DNA from 3 places in the Delftia sp. WSY_12 genome. Region 3 is predicted to be linked to each of the others. Evidence: predicted binding sites of a transcription regulator. Region 3 holds the regulator's gene; each other region holds the start of a gene.
What was found. Region 3 encodes FNR, which switches genes on or off when oxygen is low (the NO sensors DNR and NnrR bind a similar motif). Its sites were predicted from a motif close to TTGATNNNNATCAA; they were not measured.
Positions count from the first base shown of each region.

Region 1 (5,319 bases), on a different contig from region 3:
GCCATCGGCGACCAGGTGCTGCGCCACATCGCCGCCCGTGTGCACGATTCCCTGGGTCCCCAGGACCTCATAGGTCGCATGGCCGGTGACGAACTGGCCGTGCTGTGCAAGGGCATGAGCGAGCGCGGCGACGCCATCGCCCGTGCACGGCAACTGATCGCGGCGGCCGGCCAGCCCTGGAGCTCGCCGGACGGCCTGTCCGTCATGGCCGGCGTCAGCGTGGGCATCTGCATGTACCCCTCCCATGCCGGCAATGCCCAGGACCTGCTGCAGGGCGCGCATGCGGCCGTCTACGGCGCCAAGTCGCGCAGCGGCCGTGCCTGGTGCTTCTTCGAGGAAGACATGACCTCGGCCGCGCGCGAGCGCCTGGCCATGGAGGCACGGCTGCGGCAGGCCATAGACCTGGGCCACCTGCGCCTGTACTTCCAGCCCCAGATCGACCTGGCCACTGGCCGCCTGGTGGGCGCCGAGGCCCTGGTGCGCTGGCTGGACCCGGACGAGGGCCTCATCTCCCCGGCACGCTTCATTCCCGTGGCCGAAAGCTCGGGCGTCATCGGCGCGCTGGGCCTGTGGGTGCTGCGCGAGGCCTGCGCCCAGGGCCAGCGCTGGCGCGATCAGGGCCTGCCCGAGATGACCATCGCGGTCAATGTCTCGCTGCACCAGTTCCTGCTGACCGACATCGCCGGTGCCACCGCCGACGCGCTGGCCGCCACGGGCTTCGCTCCGCACTGCCTGGAGCTGGAGATCACCGAAAGCGCCCTGGCCGAGCGCCCCGAGGAGGCCCTGGCCGTCATGCGCCGCCTGCGCGCCCAGGGCCTGCGGCTGGCCATCGACGACTTCGGCACCGGCTATTCCTCGCTGGCCCACCTCAAGCGCTTCCCGCTGGACCTGCTCAAGATCGACCAGGGCTTCATCCGCGACATCCCGCACAGCGCCGACGACATGGCCATCAGCGGGTCGGTGATCGCGCTGGGGCATGCCATGGGGCTGAAGGTGCTGGCCGAGGGCGTGGAGACGGCCGAGCAGCTGGCATTCCTGCGCGGCAAGGGGTGCGACTTCTTCCAGGGCTATCTGTGCAGCAAGCCCATGCCTGCGCAGGCGTTCGGCGAGTGGGTCTCGGGCAACGAGGGGATGTGGGCCGTGCAGGGGTGAAGCTCAGTCCACCCGACCCGCATCCGCCCGCGGTGCCGGCGGGTTCCTGAACTTCTCGCGCAGCTCTGCGCAGTGGTCCTTGGCGGGCAGGGCATCCGTCTTCTGCAGCCAATCCACATCCGAGGCCTGCGCCACCGATGTCTCCCCCGCCTGCGCCACGGCCACCTTGGCGCCTGCGGCCTCGGGCAGCCAGGTGGGAATGCCCACGCCGCGCAGTACGTGGCCGCGCCCGGCCACCAACAGCACGGTCTTGCCGGGCTTGACTGCGGCCCTGGCCACCTCGGCCATGCTGGCGTCGCGGGCCAGCTGGATGCGGGCCATGGGCGCCAGCTGGGTGTCGGGCAGCAGGCCGCAGTGGCCTTCGCGGATGGCGTCGAGCTGGCGCTGCCAGGCTTCGGGCGGCAGGTGGGTGTCCAGGTTCTGGTTGCGCATGGCCTGCTTCATGTCGGCGCGGGGCAGGTTGCCGCCCAGCACGGGCACGCCTGCGCGCACGGCGGCCATGACCACGCCGCGGTAGCGCGGCCAGGGCCAGGCGGCGTCCTGCCATTGCAGGGCCTGCTGCACAGCGTCCTCGGAGGCATCGCGCGCCAGGCTGGCCGTGGAGCCCGTGCGCGGCGCCATCTCGATCACCAGCGCGGCCAGGCGCTCCTGCGTGGCCAGCTGCTGCACCGTGGCCTGTTGCCAGGCCTGGTGGGCCGCCGCATCGTGCTGCTCGCCCAGCAGCACCAGAGGTGCGTCGGACCAGCGCTGCAGCTGCTGCGTCCAGTCCCGCGCCGGTGTGGAGGAGCTGGCGCAGCCGGCAAGGGCTGCCGCCAGCCATGCGGCCGCAGCCAGGCCGGCAAGGCGCGGGGTGCGGATGAAGGGGCGGGGGATGGAGCGGACTTGCATGGCCCCATGCTAAACACTGGCCTTGCCCGGGGCCCCCATAGGCCCTGTGGGCATTGGGGGCAGTTGAAAGGATCCTAGGAATCGGGGCGGGGGCACGGCGCAAACGGGTGGCGCTTGATTCAGGTCAAGACGCGCAAATGTGCCGTGGCTACAGTGCGACCATGCATGGCAAGCCCTCGCTTTCGACCAAGCTGCTGCTCATGGGCGCGGCCTGCCTGCTGGCGGCCGTAGCATCGATCGGCTTCACGCTGTGGGTGGCCTGGCAGCTGGAGGGCGGCGCGGCCGCCGTGAACGAGGCCGGGCGGCTGCGCATGAGCATGGTGCGCATGGCCATGGCGCGCCAGAACGAGGCGCCTGCGCAGTGGCAGGCGCGCGCGCAGCAGTTCGACGCCAGCCTGGACCTGCTGCGCAGCGGCGACATGTCGCGCCCGCTGTTCGTGCCCTGGAGCGACGAGGTCAGGGCGCGCTACGAGCGCATACGCCGCGACTGGAGCGCGCTGCACGCGCGCTGGCAGGCCGAGGACCAGGCTGATGCGCAGGCCATCATGGGCAGCGCCGACGCCTTCGTGCGCGAGGTGGACGGCTTTGTCGAAGCCATCGAGGACCGGCTCTCGCGCTGGACGGCCATCCTGCACCTGTTTCAGATGTGTCTGATGGCGCTGGCCATCATCGCGGCCGTGAGCTTCATGGCCACCAGCTACTGGCTGGTGCTGCATCCCGTGGGCCAGCTGCGCTCGGCGCTGGAGCGCATGCGGCGCGGACACCTGGACACGCGCATGAGCGTGGAGGTGGACGACGAGTTCGGCCAGCTGGCGGCCGGCTTCAACCTCATGGCCCAGTCGCTGCAAAGCTCGCACGCCGAATTGGAAGACAAGGTGCGCGAGAAGACCGCCAGCCTCAACGTGCAGCACCAGCAGCTGCAGGCGCTGTACGCGGTCAGCGTGCAGGCCTCCGAGGCGGCCAGCCTCCGGGCCCTGGCCGAAGGGTTCGTGCGCCAGATCCGTGTGGCAGCCCAGGCCGATGCGGCCACGGTGCGCTGGTCCGACGAGGCCAACGAGCGCTATGTGCTGCTGGCCGGCGACGGCCTGCCCCAGTCCATGTCGGTGCAGGAGCACTGCCTGCACACGGGCGCCTGCCTGTGCGGCCAGCCGCGCGAGCAGGCGCGGCTGCGCGTGATCCCCATCACGCCGGCCAGCGACCTGCAGCTGCCCCACTGCCGCGAGGCCGGCTTCGAGACCGTGGTCAGCATCCCCGTGCAACTGCAGCAGCGCCTGTTGGGCGAGGTCAACCTGTTCTTTCGCTCCACCGTGGTGCTCACGGACGACATGCGCGACCTGCTGTCCGCCATGGCGCGCCACCTGGCCAGCGCCATGGAAAGCCTGCGCGCCACGGCGCTGGAGCGCGAAGCCGCCGTGGCCGAGGAGCGCGGCCTGATCGCGCGCGAGCTGCATGACTCCATTGCCCAGTCGCTGGCCTTTCTCAAGATCCAGACCCAGCTGCTGCGCGACGCCGTGGCCAAGGGCCGCGACGAGGCGCGCGACCGCAGCCTGGGCGAGCTGGAAGTGGGCGTGCGCGAATGCTATGCCGACGTGCGCGAGCTGCTGGTGCATTTCCGCACGCGCACCAGCGCCGAGGACATTGAGGCCGCGCTGCGCGCCACGCTGTCCAAGTTCGAGCACCAGACGGGCATTGCCACCTCGCTGAGCATGACGGGCCAGGGCCTGCCGCTGGCGCCCGATGTGCAGATCCAGGTGCTGCACATGGTGCAGGAGGCGCTGTCCAACGTGCGCAAGCACGCGGGGGCCAGGCATGTGCAGCTGCGCGTGGGGCGCCACCCCTGGCGCTTCGAGGTCAGCGACGACGGCTGCGGCTTCGTCCCCGCCGACGTGGCGCCGGACTCGCTGCATGTGGGCCTGGGCATCATGCGCGAGCGCGCCCTGCTGGCCCAGGCGCTGGTCCATGTCCACTCCCGCCCGGGCGAGGGCACGCGCGTGCTCATCGAGCTGCCGCCGTCGGCCTCAGCCGGCGCGCCAGCGCAGGCCCTCCCCTCGAACGCGTGACACGCTCCCGCAAGAAAAAGACCGCCCCATGTCCTTCTCCAGCCCCATCTCCGTCTTCGTCATCGACGACCACACGCTGTTCCGCCGCGGCCTGATCGCCCTCATCGCCCAGGACGCAGGCCTGCGCGTGGTCGGCGAGGCCGGCGACGCGGGCGAGGCCCTGCGCCTGGTGCCCGCGCTGGCGCCCCAGGTCATCCTGCTGGACAACCACCTGCCGGGCGTGCCGGGCGTCGATGCCATCGCGGGCCTGCGGGCCGCATCGCCCGGCAGCCGCGTCGTCATGCTCACCGTGAGCGAGGACGGCCAGGACCTGGCGGCCGCGCTGCGCAACGGCGCCCAGGGCTATCTGCTCAAGACCATCGACGGCGACCTGCTGTCCGAAGCCCTGCGCCGCGCCGCGCGCGGCGAGCCTGTGGTCAGCCCCGAGATGATGGGCAAGCTGGTGGCCGCCTTCCAGTCCCAGGGCGCGCCCGAGCCCCAGGCGCCCGAGCCGGACGAGGCCCCGGCCTCGCCGCTGTCCCCGCGCGAGGAAGAGGTGCTGGTCCAGATCGCCCGGGGCGCCAGCAACAAGGAAATCGCCCGCACGCTGGACATTGCCGAGACCACGGTCAAGATCCATGTGCAACACATCCTGCGCAAGCTGGGCCTGAGCTCGCGCGTGCAGGCGGCGGTGTATGCATCGGAGCGGCAGCGGGATTAGCGGGCTACGCCGTGGCTGAAGCCCAACCATCCCCCGCACACCGCAGCGCCCACACCCACGCCAGCGCGGCCGCCACGGTCAGGCCGGTGAGCATGGCCACTGCGCCCATGGCGTCCAGCGCCACGCCGGCGGCCAGCGGCACCAGCATGCGGCTGGCGGCGAACAGGCTGGCCTGCAGGCCGTAGTCGAAGGCCTGCCAGCGCGGGCGGGCGAATTGCATCATCAGTCCGAAGACGCAGGCCGAGGAGGCGCCCATGGCTGCTGCCACGCAGGCCACGGCCGCGATCAGGCCCGGGGCCGGGGCGCCGGCTGCGATGACGGCCGCCAGCAGCGCCAGCGCCGCCACGTTGCAGCCCGCATACAGGGGCAGGGCGCGCCGGGTGCCCAGGCGGCGCGTGAGCAGGGGCGAGGCCGCGCCCGCCAGCGCGGCCACCACGCCGCCGCCCATGCCGGCCAGCAGGGCGGCCTGGGCGGGCGCGAAGCCGTGGTCCAGCATCAGCGGCTTCAGGTAGAACCAGG
Region 1 is NZ_JBICKW010000003.1:340,560-345,878, reverse strand. Features, by position in the region: gene ACF8LI_RS01805 (bifunctional diguanylate cyclase/phosphodiesterase) at 1-1,152, shown strand, start outside; gene ACF8LI_RS01800 (ChaN family lipoprotein) at 1,156-2,040, opposite strand; gene ACF8LI_RS01795 (type IV pili methyl-accepting chemotaxis transducer N-terminal domain-containing protein) at 2,202-4,100, shown strand; gene ACF8LI_RS01790 (response regulator) at 4,129-4,800, shown strand; gene ACF8LI_RS01785 (MFS transporter) at 4,805-5,319, opposite strand, start outside.
Region 1: ACF8LI_RS01795 (type IV pili methyl-accepting chemotaxis transducer N-terminal domain-containing protein) is a predicted target of FNR. The motif match lies at 2,155-2,168, and genes of this name have one in related genera.

Region 2 (5,319 bases), on a different contig from region 3:
GATCTGCGAAGCCGCTGGCATCGCATATTCCAAGAAAATCAAGGAACTGACTGACGGCGATCTGGAAAAGATCCGCGATCAGCTGACTTCCCTGACGCTGGAAGGTGATCTGCGTCGCGAAACAACGATGAACATCAAGCGTTTGATGGACATCGGTTGCTATCGCGGTTTCCGTCATCGTCGTGGCCTGCCCATGCGTGGTCAGCGTACCCGCACGAATGCACGTACCCGCAAGGGTCCGCGCAAGGGTGCCGCGGCTTTGAAGAAATAAAGAGATTGAAAGATCACTATGGCTAAGTCTCCCGCAAACAACGCTGCACAGCGCGTTCGCAAGAAAGTCCGTAAGAACATTTCGGACGGCATTGCCCACGTGCACGCTTCGTTCAACAACACGATCATCACCATCACCGACCGCCAAGGCAACGCTCTGTCGTGGGCCTCGTCGGGTGGCCAGGGCTTCAAGGGTTCGCGCAAGTCGACTCCCTTCGCTGCCCAGGTGGCTTCGGAAGTGGCTGGTCGTGCTGCCATCGAACAGGGCATCAAGAACCTGGACGTCGAAATCAAGGGTCCCGGTCCCGGCCGTGAATCCTCGGTTCGCGCCCTGGGCGCCCTGGGCATCCGCATCACTTCCATCGCGGACGTGACGCCGGTTCCCCACAACGGCTGCCGCCCTCAAAAGCGCCGTCGTATCTAAGCTTTTTCACCAAGCCCACCGCCGCCCAGATGTGTAACATCGCGGGCGGCTCCCGTGCTTGTGCACGGCAGATGACACAAAGGAAATCAAGTGGCACGCTATATCGGCCCCAAGGCCAAACTCTCCCGCCGTGAAGGCACTGACCTGTTCCTGAAGAGCGCACGTCGCTCGATCGCCGACAAGTCCAAGTTCGACACCAAGCCCGGTCAGCACGGCCGCACTTCCGGTCAGCGTACTTCCGACTTCGGCCTGCAGCTGCGTGAAAAGCAGAAGGTCAAGCGCATGTACGGCGTGCTGGAAAAGCAATTCCGCCGCTACTTCGAAGCCGCCGACAAGAAGAAGGGCAACACCGGTGCCAATCTGCTGTCGCTGCTGGAGTCGCGTCTGGACAACGTGGTGTACCGCATGGGCTTCGGCTCGACCCGCTCGGAAGCGCGTCAGCTGGTGTCGCACAAGGCCATCACGGTCAACGGCCAATCCGTCAACATCCCTTCCTACATGGTGAAGGTGGGTGACGTGGTCGCCGTGCGTGAAAAGTCCAAGAAGCAGGCCCGCATCGTCGAAGCCCTGCAACTGGCTGGTCAAGTCGGTTTCCCCGCATGGGTGGAAGTGTCGGCCGACAAGGCTGAAGGCACGTTCAAGAAGTCGCCTGACCGCGACGAGTTCGGTGCAGACATCAACGAATCCCTGATCGTTGAGTTGTACTCGCGTTAATTCCGCGCAGCGACATTTCTGTAAAACCGTCCCCCAGCCGCGAGGCATCGCGCTGGGGTGCTTCACCAGCCTTACCGGTGTAACGAGCCGGGGGTATTGAGAGGAAGTCTGCATGCAAACCAATTTGCTGAAGCCCAAGACGATCAATGTCGAGCAGCTTGGCCACAATCGCGCCAAAGTTGTTCTGGAGCCGTTTGAGCGTGGCTACGGCCATACGCTGGGCAATGCCCTGCGCCGTGTCCTGCTCTCGTCCATGGTGGGTTACGCAGCGACGGAAGTGACGATTGCTGGTGTGTTGCACGAGTACTCGTCCATTGACGGTGTCCAGGAAGATGTGGTCAACATCCTGCTGAACCTCAAGGGTGTGGTGTTCAAGCTGCACAACCGCGACGAGGTCACGCTCTCCCTGCGCAAGGATGGCGAAGGCGTCGTGACGGCGCGCGACATCCAGACGCCCCACGACGTGGAAATCATCAACCCTGATCATGTCATCGCCAACCTGTCGCAAGGCGGCAAGCTGGACATGCAGATCAAGGTCGAGAAGGGCCGCGGCTATGTGCCCGGCAACGTGCGCCGCTATGGCGACGAGTCCACGAAGTCGATCGGCCGTATCGTGCTGGACGCTTCGTTCTCGCCCGTCAAGCGCGTGAGCTACGCCGTCGAATCGGCCCGCGTTGAACAACGCACCGACCTCGACAAGCTGGTGGTGGAGATCGAAACCAATGGTGCGATCACTGCCGAGGACGCCGTGCGCGCCTCCGCCAAGATCCTGGTGGAACAGCTCGCCGTGTTCGCTCAGCTGGACGGCGGCGATATCGCCAGCGTCTTCGATGCTCCGGCCGGTGGCCGTGGTGCCGCAACCGCCTTTGATCCCATCTTGCTGCGTCCCGTGGACGAGCTGGAACTCACCGTGCGTTCGGCCAACTGCCTCAAGGCAGAGAACATCTACTACATCGGCGACCTGATCCAGCGTACCGAAAACGAGCTGCTCAAGACCCCCAACCTGGGTCGCAAGTCGCTCAACGAGATCAAGGAAGTCCTGGCTTCCCGCGGTCTGACGCTGGGCATGAAGCTGGAGAACTGGCCGCCTGCTGGCCTGGAAAAGCGCTAAGCACTATAATTGCGGGCTCTCCTTTTTGGAGAGCCTCAGTGCCTCGGGCAGTACCTGATACGGCTGCCCGAATTAATCAACAACTTGCGCAAATTCGGTTGAGGCAAGCTGCAGATCCGGTAACGGGTCCAGGCTTGTATCCTTGTTTGCGCAAGCCCTAATTACATATTTTAGGAATAAAGCACCATGCGTCACGGTCACGGCCTCCGCAAACTCAATCGCACCTCTTCGCACCGCCTGGCGATGCTGAAGAACATGATGAATTCGCTCATCGAGCACGAAGCCATCAAGACCACCGTTCCCAAGGCCAAGGAACTGCGCCGCGTGATCGAGCCCATGATCACCCTGGCCAAGGTCGACACCGTTGCCAACCGCCGCCTGGCATTCGACCGCCTGCGCGACCGCGACAGCGTGACCAAGCTCTTCAACGAGCTGGGCCCCCGCTTCGCAAAGCGTCCTGGTGGCTACACCCGTATCCTGAAGATGGGCTTCCGCGTGGGCGACAACGCCCCCATGGCCTTCGTGGAACTGGTCGAGCGCGCTGAAGAAGGCGCCGCCGAAGCCAAGGCAGCTGAATAATCTGCTATAATTTTAGAATACCGCGCGATGGAGCAGTCTGGTAGCTCGTTGGGCTCATAACCCAAAGGTCGGAGGTTCAAATCCTTCTCGCGCAACCAAATTGAAAAGGGCTACGACAACTGTCGTAGCCCTTTTTTCATGCCCTCGCGCCAGGGCAAAGGCCAGGCAGACAGCCCGGCATCAGCCGCCCAGCTGGTTGCCGATGCGCTGGCCCAGCCGCAGGCGCACGCGGTGGGCGATTTCCTGGGCGGCATCGGGGCTGAGCACCTCGCTGATGTGCAGCAGCTCGGTGTAGTGCATGTACAAGAGGCCGCGCAGGGTCTTGAAAGCGGCCTCGTGGTCGCCGCCGCAGACGCTGGCGTCATCGGCCAGCACGCGCTCCACCACGCCGGCCTGCAGCAGCGGGATCTTGCAGATGACGGCGTGGCGGGCGATCTCCAGGTCGATCTCCTGGAGCCGGCATTCCCATTCCTCGGGCAAGAATCGGTTGGCTGGCATGTCGGCTTTTCTCCTTTTTTCACTGCATGGGTACACCGGGGCGAAAGGCTCCCGGTCTGGGGATGCTGTCATGTGAGCGGGGCTCGGTGGCCTGGGTCGCCAGGTTTACTGGCCCGGCCTTGATGCCTGTCAAACTTCGGTGGCGCAGGCGCCCGCTGGAAGCCGGGCTCATGCTGCACTGCATCATGATGTCAGTCATGCGGCGCGGCCGCCAGTGCCCGTGCAGGCTGGTGGGCTTTTGCTCCCGGCAGGCCATGCTCTCTCGGCGCCGCTCCGGCAACGCAAAGGATCCACATGCTCGAGAAGATTGCCTCGCTGTTCCGCTACTTCAAGTCGGCCGTGCCGTTCCGGCTGGTGCCGGCGCTGATCGCCACCGCCGTGCTGTTCGGGCTGCTGCTGGTGCCCGTGCCCGAGGGGCTGACGCCCAAGGGCTGGCAGCTGGTGGCCATTTTCCTGACCACCATCGTGGCCATCATTCTCAAGGTCATGCCCATTGGCGTGATGGCCTTGATGGCCATCGTGATCGTCTCGCTGTCCCAGGTCACGTCAGGCTCGTCCAAGGGCGCAGTCACCGATGCGCTGAGCAGCTTTTCCAGCCCGCTGATCTGGTTGATCGTGGTGGCCATCCTGATCTCGCGCGGCCTCAAGAAGACGGGGCTGGGCAACCGCATCGGACTGATGTTCATCGCGCTGCTGGGCAAGCGGACCATCGGCATCGGCTACGGCCTGGCGATCTGCGAGCTGGTGCTGGCACCGTTCACGCCCAGCAACACGGCGCGCGGCGGCGGTATCGTGCACCCCATCATGAAGTCCATCGCCAATGCCTTCGAGTCGGACCCGGCCAAGGGTACGCAGGGCAAGGTGGGCACCTATCTGGCCCTGGTCAACTACCACGCCAATCCCATCACGTCGGCCATGTTCCTGACTGCCACGGCGCCCAATCCGCTGGTGGTGGACTTCGTGGCCAAGGCCACGGGCCAGGCGCTGCACCTGAGCTGGACCACCTGGGCGCTGTACATGCTGCTGCCGGGCCTGCTGTGCCTGCTGCTGATGCCGCTGGTGATCTACCTTCTGTCGCCTCCCGAACTCAAGGCCACGCCCAATGCCGTGGAGTACGCGCGCAGCGAGATGGCACGCATGGGGCCGCTGTCGGGCAAGGAGCGCGTGATGCTGGGCACCTTCGGCCTGATGCTGCTGCTGTGGGCCAACGTGCCGCAGATGCTGTTCGGGCCTGCCTTCACGCTGGACCCGACGGTGGTCGCCTTCCTGGGCCTGTTCGTGCTGATCATCACGGGCACCATCGACTGGGATGACGTGCTGTCCGAGAAAAGCGCCTGGGACACGCTGGTGTGGTTCGGCGCCCTGGTCATGCTGGCCGAGCAGCTCAACAAGCTCGGCGTGGTGTCCTGGTTCGCGGTGGGGATGAAGAACGCCATCGTCGCCAGCGGCCTGGACTGGCTGCCGGTGGCGGCAATCCTGGTGGGCGTGTTCGTGTTCTCGCACTACCTGTTCGCCAGCACCACGGCCCACATCAGCGCCATGATGCTGGCCTTCCTGACCGTGGGCGCCCAGCTGATTCCTGCCGACTATGTCGTGCCCTTCATGCTGATGATGACGGCCGGCTCGGCCATCATGATGACGCTGACCCACTACGCCACCGGCACTTCGCCCATCATCTTCGGCAGCGGCTATGTCACGCTGGGCAACTGGTGGCGCGTGGGCG
Region 2 is NZ_JBICKW010000003.1:411,766-417,084, reverse strand. Features, by position in the region: gene rpsM (30S ribosomal protein S13) at 1-271, shown strand, start outside; gene rpsK (30S ribosomal protein S11) at 290-694, shown strand; gene rpsD (30S ribosomal protein S4) at 785-1,408, shown strand; gene ACF8LI_RS02115 (DNA-directed RNA polymerase subunit alpha) at 1,521-2,519, shown strand; gene rplQ (50S ribosomal protein L17) at 2,706-3,098, shown strand; tRNA gene ACF8LI_RS02105 (tRNA-Met) at 3,120-3,196, shown strand; gene ACF8LI_RS02100 (hypothetical protein) at 3,279-3,596, opposite strand; gene ACF8LI_RS02095 (DASS family sodium-coupled anion symporter) at 3,891-5,319, shown strand, end outside.
Region 2: ACF8LI_RS02095 (DASS family sodium-coupled anion symporter) is a predicted target of FNR. The motif match lies at 3,716-3,729, and genes of this name have one in related genera.

Region 3 (5,319 bases):
CAGGAGGTGAATCGCCACGTCCTGCGGGCCGGCCAGTTCGGCCAGGCAGCCGTCGACCAGGGCTTCGGTGGGCATGCGCGCCTGCTCGGGCGCGCTGGCAAGGGTGGTTTCGATGGCCACATAGCCACGCTCCACCTTCTGAAAGCGCGCATTGCAGTCCTCCAGCCGGCCGCGCCAGTTGGGCACGGACAGCAGCAGCGGCGCTGCGGGTGCAGGTTCCTCGGCGGGCTCGGCTGCAGCGGCCGCCACAGCGGGCAGCGGCTGCGGCGGAGGAGTGCGCACCTCGGCCGGCCAGGCGTCGCTTTTGTGCGGAACGCAGCGCACCGCCTCCAGGCCCAGGGATTTCAGGGTCTGGATCTGTGCGCTGGAGGTGATCTTGAAGCTGCTGACCGGAAAGGGATGGTTCAGCCATCCAACATCGAGCTGGACAAACATGCCCGGACGGAGGTCTCGGATATCGATGAGGACGGAATGGTTCACGCGCGGCAACGGCCCCGAGGCTGAAGGAATCGGCAAATGTAAGCCGATGATTCGGGCATTATCTCCAGTTCTGAGGGCCTTGCAGGCAATCCGCGACCCTCAGGACCAAGTCTGTCCCCCGCTGTTGTTCATCGGCACCAGAGACTGGGCTTGTAGATCAGGTCCATCCACAGCGCCCACACGGCCACGCCCACCAGCATCAGGCCGGCCAGCCGCGTGCCCCATTCGGCACGCAGGCCGTTCAGGCGCTGGCGGCCCAGCCGCCACAGCCAGGGGCCGGCCACCAGCCACAGCCCGCTGCCCACGCCAAAGGCCGCCATGGCCGATGCGCCCTGCAAGGGGCCACCGCTGAGCGCGGCGACCAGCACGGCCGAATACAGCAGTCCGCAGGGCATGAGCGCCCAGGCATAGCCCGCCGCCAGCGTGCCGCCAGGGGCGGACACCCAGGGCTGCACGCGCCGCCAGGCGGCGCGGCCCGCAGACTCCAGCCAGGCGGGCTGGCGGGCCTGCACCATCATGGCCAGGCCCCAGGCCATCACGGCGACATGGGTCAGCGTCCAGAACGGCTGCAGCGCCGTGGTCTGGCTGGTGAGCCAGGACAGGCTTTCCATGGCCAGCGCCGAGGCAGCGCCCAGGCTGGCATAGCCGGCCAGCCGCCCGCCATGGAACAGCGCCGTGCGCAGCCACAGCCGGCTTTGCAGTCCATGGACGGCGACCACCTGCCCACCACCCTGTACCGTGCCCTGCCCCGCCCCGCCCGTGACCACGCCGCAGGGCGCGGCGCACATGGCAAGGCAATGGGGCCCGCCGACGAGCCCCATGATCAAAGCGGTCCAGAGCAGCGACAACAGCATGGGGCCTAGATGATCCTCGAAAACCGCGCCCGGTTCTTGTCGGCCTGCAGATATCGGTCAAACAGCATGGCCACGCCACGCACGAAGTACCAGCCCATGGGCGTGACCTGGAATCCCTCGTCGCTGATCTGCACCAGCCCCTTGGCCTGCAGGTCCTGAAGCGCCGCCAGCTCGGGGGCGAAATACTCGCGAAAGCCCAGCAGCCAGGCCTGCTCCATGGGCTCGAACAGCACGGCGCCCTGGCACATGATGGCCATGATGACGGCGCGCCGCACCAGATCATCGCGCGACAGTGCCAGGCCGCGCACCACGGGCAGGTGGCCGGCGTCGATGGCGTCGTAGTACTCCTCCAGCGTCTTGGCGTTCTGGCTGTAGCTGGCCCCCACCTTGCCGATGGCCGACACGCCCAGCGCAATCAGGTCGCAGTCGGGCTGGGTGCTGTAGCCCTGGAAGTTGCGATGCAGCCGGCCCTGGCGCTTGGCCACGGCCAGCGCGTCCTCGGGCAAGGCGAAGTGGTCCATGCCCACGTAGACATAGCCGCCGTCCATGAAGGCCGCGATGGAGCGCGAGAGCATGGCCAGCTTGTCGGCGCCCTGGGGCAGGTCCTCGGCCGCGATGCGCCGCTGCGGCTTGAAGCGCTCGGGCAGGTGGGCATAGGCATAGAGCGCGATGCGGTCGGGCCGCAGCGCATTGACCTGGGCCAGCGTGCGCTCGAAGGACTCGGGCGTCTGCTTGGGCAGGCCGTAGATCAGGTCCACGTTGATGGAGGCAAAGCCCAGCTGCCGTGCGGCTGCCACCAGCGCGAACACCTGCTCGGCCGGCTGCACGCGGTGCACGGCGATCTGCACCTGTTCGTCGAAGTCCTGCACGCCGAAGCTCAGGCGGTTGAAGCCCAGCTCCTTGAGCACGGCCAGGCGTTCGACGCTGACGGTGCGCGGATCGACCTCGATGGAGTATTCGCCGCCCGGCTCCAGCTTGAAATGCTCGCGCAGCAGGGCCATCAGCGTGCGCAGCTCATCGTCCGAGAAGAAGGTGGGCGTGCCGCCGCCCAGGTGCAACTGGCTGACGGCCTGGCCCTTGCCGCAATGGGCCGTGTGCAAGGCCATCTCGCGCGCCAGGTAGTCCAGGTAGACGGCCGCGCGATCGTGGTGGCGCGTCACGATCTTGTTGCAGGCGCAGTAGTAGCACAGCGACTCGCAGAACGGCACATGCACATACAGCGACAAAGGCATGGCCCGCGCTGCGGTACTCGATTTGCGGTGCTCAAGTGCCAGGATATAGTCTTCAGCACCGAAAGCCTCCACGAAACGATCGGCCGTGGGGAACGAGGTGTATCGGGGCCCCGGTACGTCGAAGCGACGCAGCAGCTCTGGGGTGACAGCGGTCATGGGTTTTTTCCTCTAATGTCGTCCACTGTGCCGCAGCCCATTGGCCGCGTCCTTGACTCATATCAAGAGTTGTTCGCGGCAGTGCTGCGACAATTTGATCCAACTCATCGCCATCCACGAGGTCACCGCCGGCGCACTGCTGCGCCGCTGATGTTTACTCCATGAACCTTCAGACCATCAAAGCATCCTGTTCCAATTGCAACCTGCGCGAGCTGTGCATGCCCATGGGCCTGGATGCCGAGCAGATGCAGCGCATCGACGACATCGTGGCCACGCGCCGCAAGGTCAAGCGCGGCGGCCTGCTGTTTCGCAACGGTGAGTCCTTCACCTCGCTGTACGCCATCCGCACGGGCTTCTTCAAGACCTGCGTGGCCACCGAGGACGGGCGCGACCAGGTCACGGGCTTTCAGATGGCCGGCGAGATCATCGGCCTGGATGGCATCGTCAACGACCACCACACCTGCGATGCGGTCGCGCTGGAAGACGCCGAGGTCTGCGTCATGCCCTTCGACAAGCTGGAGGACCTGTCGCGCGAGGTCACGGCCCTGCAAAACCATGTGCACAAGGTCATGAGCCGCGAGATCGTGCGCGAGCATGGCGTGATGCTGCTGCTGGGCAGCATGCGTGCCGAGGAGCGCCTGGCCGCCTTCGTGCTCAACCTGGTGCAGCGCCTGCACGCCCGGGGCTTTTCCAAGTCGGAACTGGTGCTGCGCATGACGCGCGAGGAAATCGGCAGCTACCTGGGCCTGAAGCTGGAGACGGTGAGCCGCACCTTCTCGAAGTTTGCCGAGGAAAACATCATCGAGGTGCGCCAGCGCCATCTGCGCATCCTGGACACGGACGCGCTCAAGCGCATCGTCAACAGCCAGCAGTGCCAGTGAGGCCGCAAGACCCCGCCCCCCGGCAATGAACAAGGCCCGCGATCGCGGGCCTTGTTCATTGCCATTGCAGTGCACGCAGGTTCAATCGCGCCCCAGGCCCTGCATGGCCAGATTTGGGTCCGGCTCGGAGACCACGCCGTCGTTGAGATCGTGCGTGGAGCGTCCCAGCATGGTGGTCATGAGGCTGGACAGCATGGTCACACCCCAGAAGGCGAAGAAGGCCAGCGTGTAGATTCCCTGCCGCGACCAGCCCAGGTCGCCGAGCCAGTGCAGCTCCAGCGGGTCCACGAAGGCGAATACCAGCATCTCCATCACGGCGGCGGCCAGAAAGGCCGGCCAGGCAATCCACATCCAGCGTTGGGCCAACATCAGCGATCTCCTTGAGCTGTCGAGGGGTGGCTTTCATTGTGCGCGCCGCCCTCGCACCGTGCCAAGCCCTGCGCACCCTGCACTGCCTGTAGGAAACCCTTGGCCCTCGCGCATGCTGGAGATGCCATCCACCATGCAAAAAAGGCCGCGACTGCGGCCTTGTGCACGGCATTTTCCTGCGTTCAGCGGTCCGTGGGATGGTCCTGCGCGGGCGTGGCCGCGTGGTTGCGGCCGGTGACCGCGGGCGCCAGGCTCTTGGGCACTTCACGCACGCCATCGGCACGCTCGTTGATGGTGATGCCATTGCGGTAATAGTCAGGATCGATCACGGGATCGGCGCCATTGATCGCAATGACGGCCGTGACCACGCCAGCCACCACGACGGCGGCCGGGCCGGCCACCACGAGCCAGACATGGGCGAACTTCCACCAGGGCTTGCCGGCGTCCGGATGCGAAGGGGCCGTGGCGGGCGCGGAGACTGCGGGACTGGAAGACATGGATAACCTCTTTCTTTCAAACAGCCGGCGCAGCCTGGGCGGCACCGGCCAGACATATCACCGGGGCACCAGGAAGACGGCCTTTTCGGACGCGCGTCCCGCGCCTGAATGCACGGCATCGATATCGAAGAATACTGTGTGCGAGCCCGGCTCGGCGGAACCGTAGGGAATCTGCAGCCGCGCCGCAATGCCGCGCGTCTCGGCCGGGCCGACCTCGACCTCCTGCTCGGACGCCAGCCCCAGCCCGTCGAGGCCATGGGCGCTGATGCGGTAGCGCTGGGCCTGCTCGGTGGCATTCATGATCTGCAGGCGGTAGACATTTTCCAGCTTGCCGCCCGCGACGATGCGCGACAGCGATGCCCGGTCGCGTATCACGTCGACCTTGACCGACTGGCGCAGCGCCAGGCTCACGATCATGGCCATGCTCAGGCCGATCAGCACGGCCGAGTAGACCAGCACGCGCGGACGGAAGATGCGGCGCAGCACCTGGGCCCGCCGCCACAGGCCGGCCATGGCGTTCTGCGTGGTCAGCCGGATGAGGCCGCGCGGATACTCCATCTTGTCCATGATGGAATTGCAGGCGTCTATGCACAGACCGCAGCCTATGCATTCGTACTGCAGGCCGTTGCGGATGTCGATGCCCACGGGGCAGACCTGCACGCACATCTTGCAGTCGATGCAGTCGCCCAGGCCCTGGGCCTTGTAGTCCACCTTCTTGGTGCGCGGCGCGCGCGGCTCGCCCCGGCCCGTGTCGTAGCTGACGATCATGGTGTCGCGGTCGAACATGGCGCTCTGAAAGCGCGCATAGGGGCACATGTACTTGCAGACCTGCTCGCGCATGTAGCCGGCG
Region 3 is NZ_JBICKW010000009.1:234,478-239,796, forward strand. Features, by position in the region: gene ACF8LI_RS05315 (HD-GYP domain-containing protein) at 1-435, opposite strand, end outside; gene ACF8LI_RS05320 (sulfite exporter TauE/SafE family protein) at 609-1,334, opposite strand; gene hemN (oxygen-independent coproporphyrinogen III oxidase) at 1,340-2,722, opposite strand; gene fnr (fumarate/nitrate reduction transcriptional regulator Fnr) at 2,884-3,603, shown strand; gene ACF8LI_RS05335 (hypothetical protein) at 3,685-3,972, opposite strand; gene ACF8LI_RS05340 (FixH family protein) at 4,155-4,469, opposite strand; gene ccoG (cytochrome c oxidase accessory protein CcoG) at 4,527-5,319, opposite strand, start outside.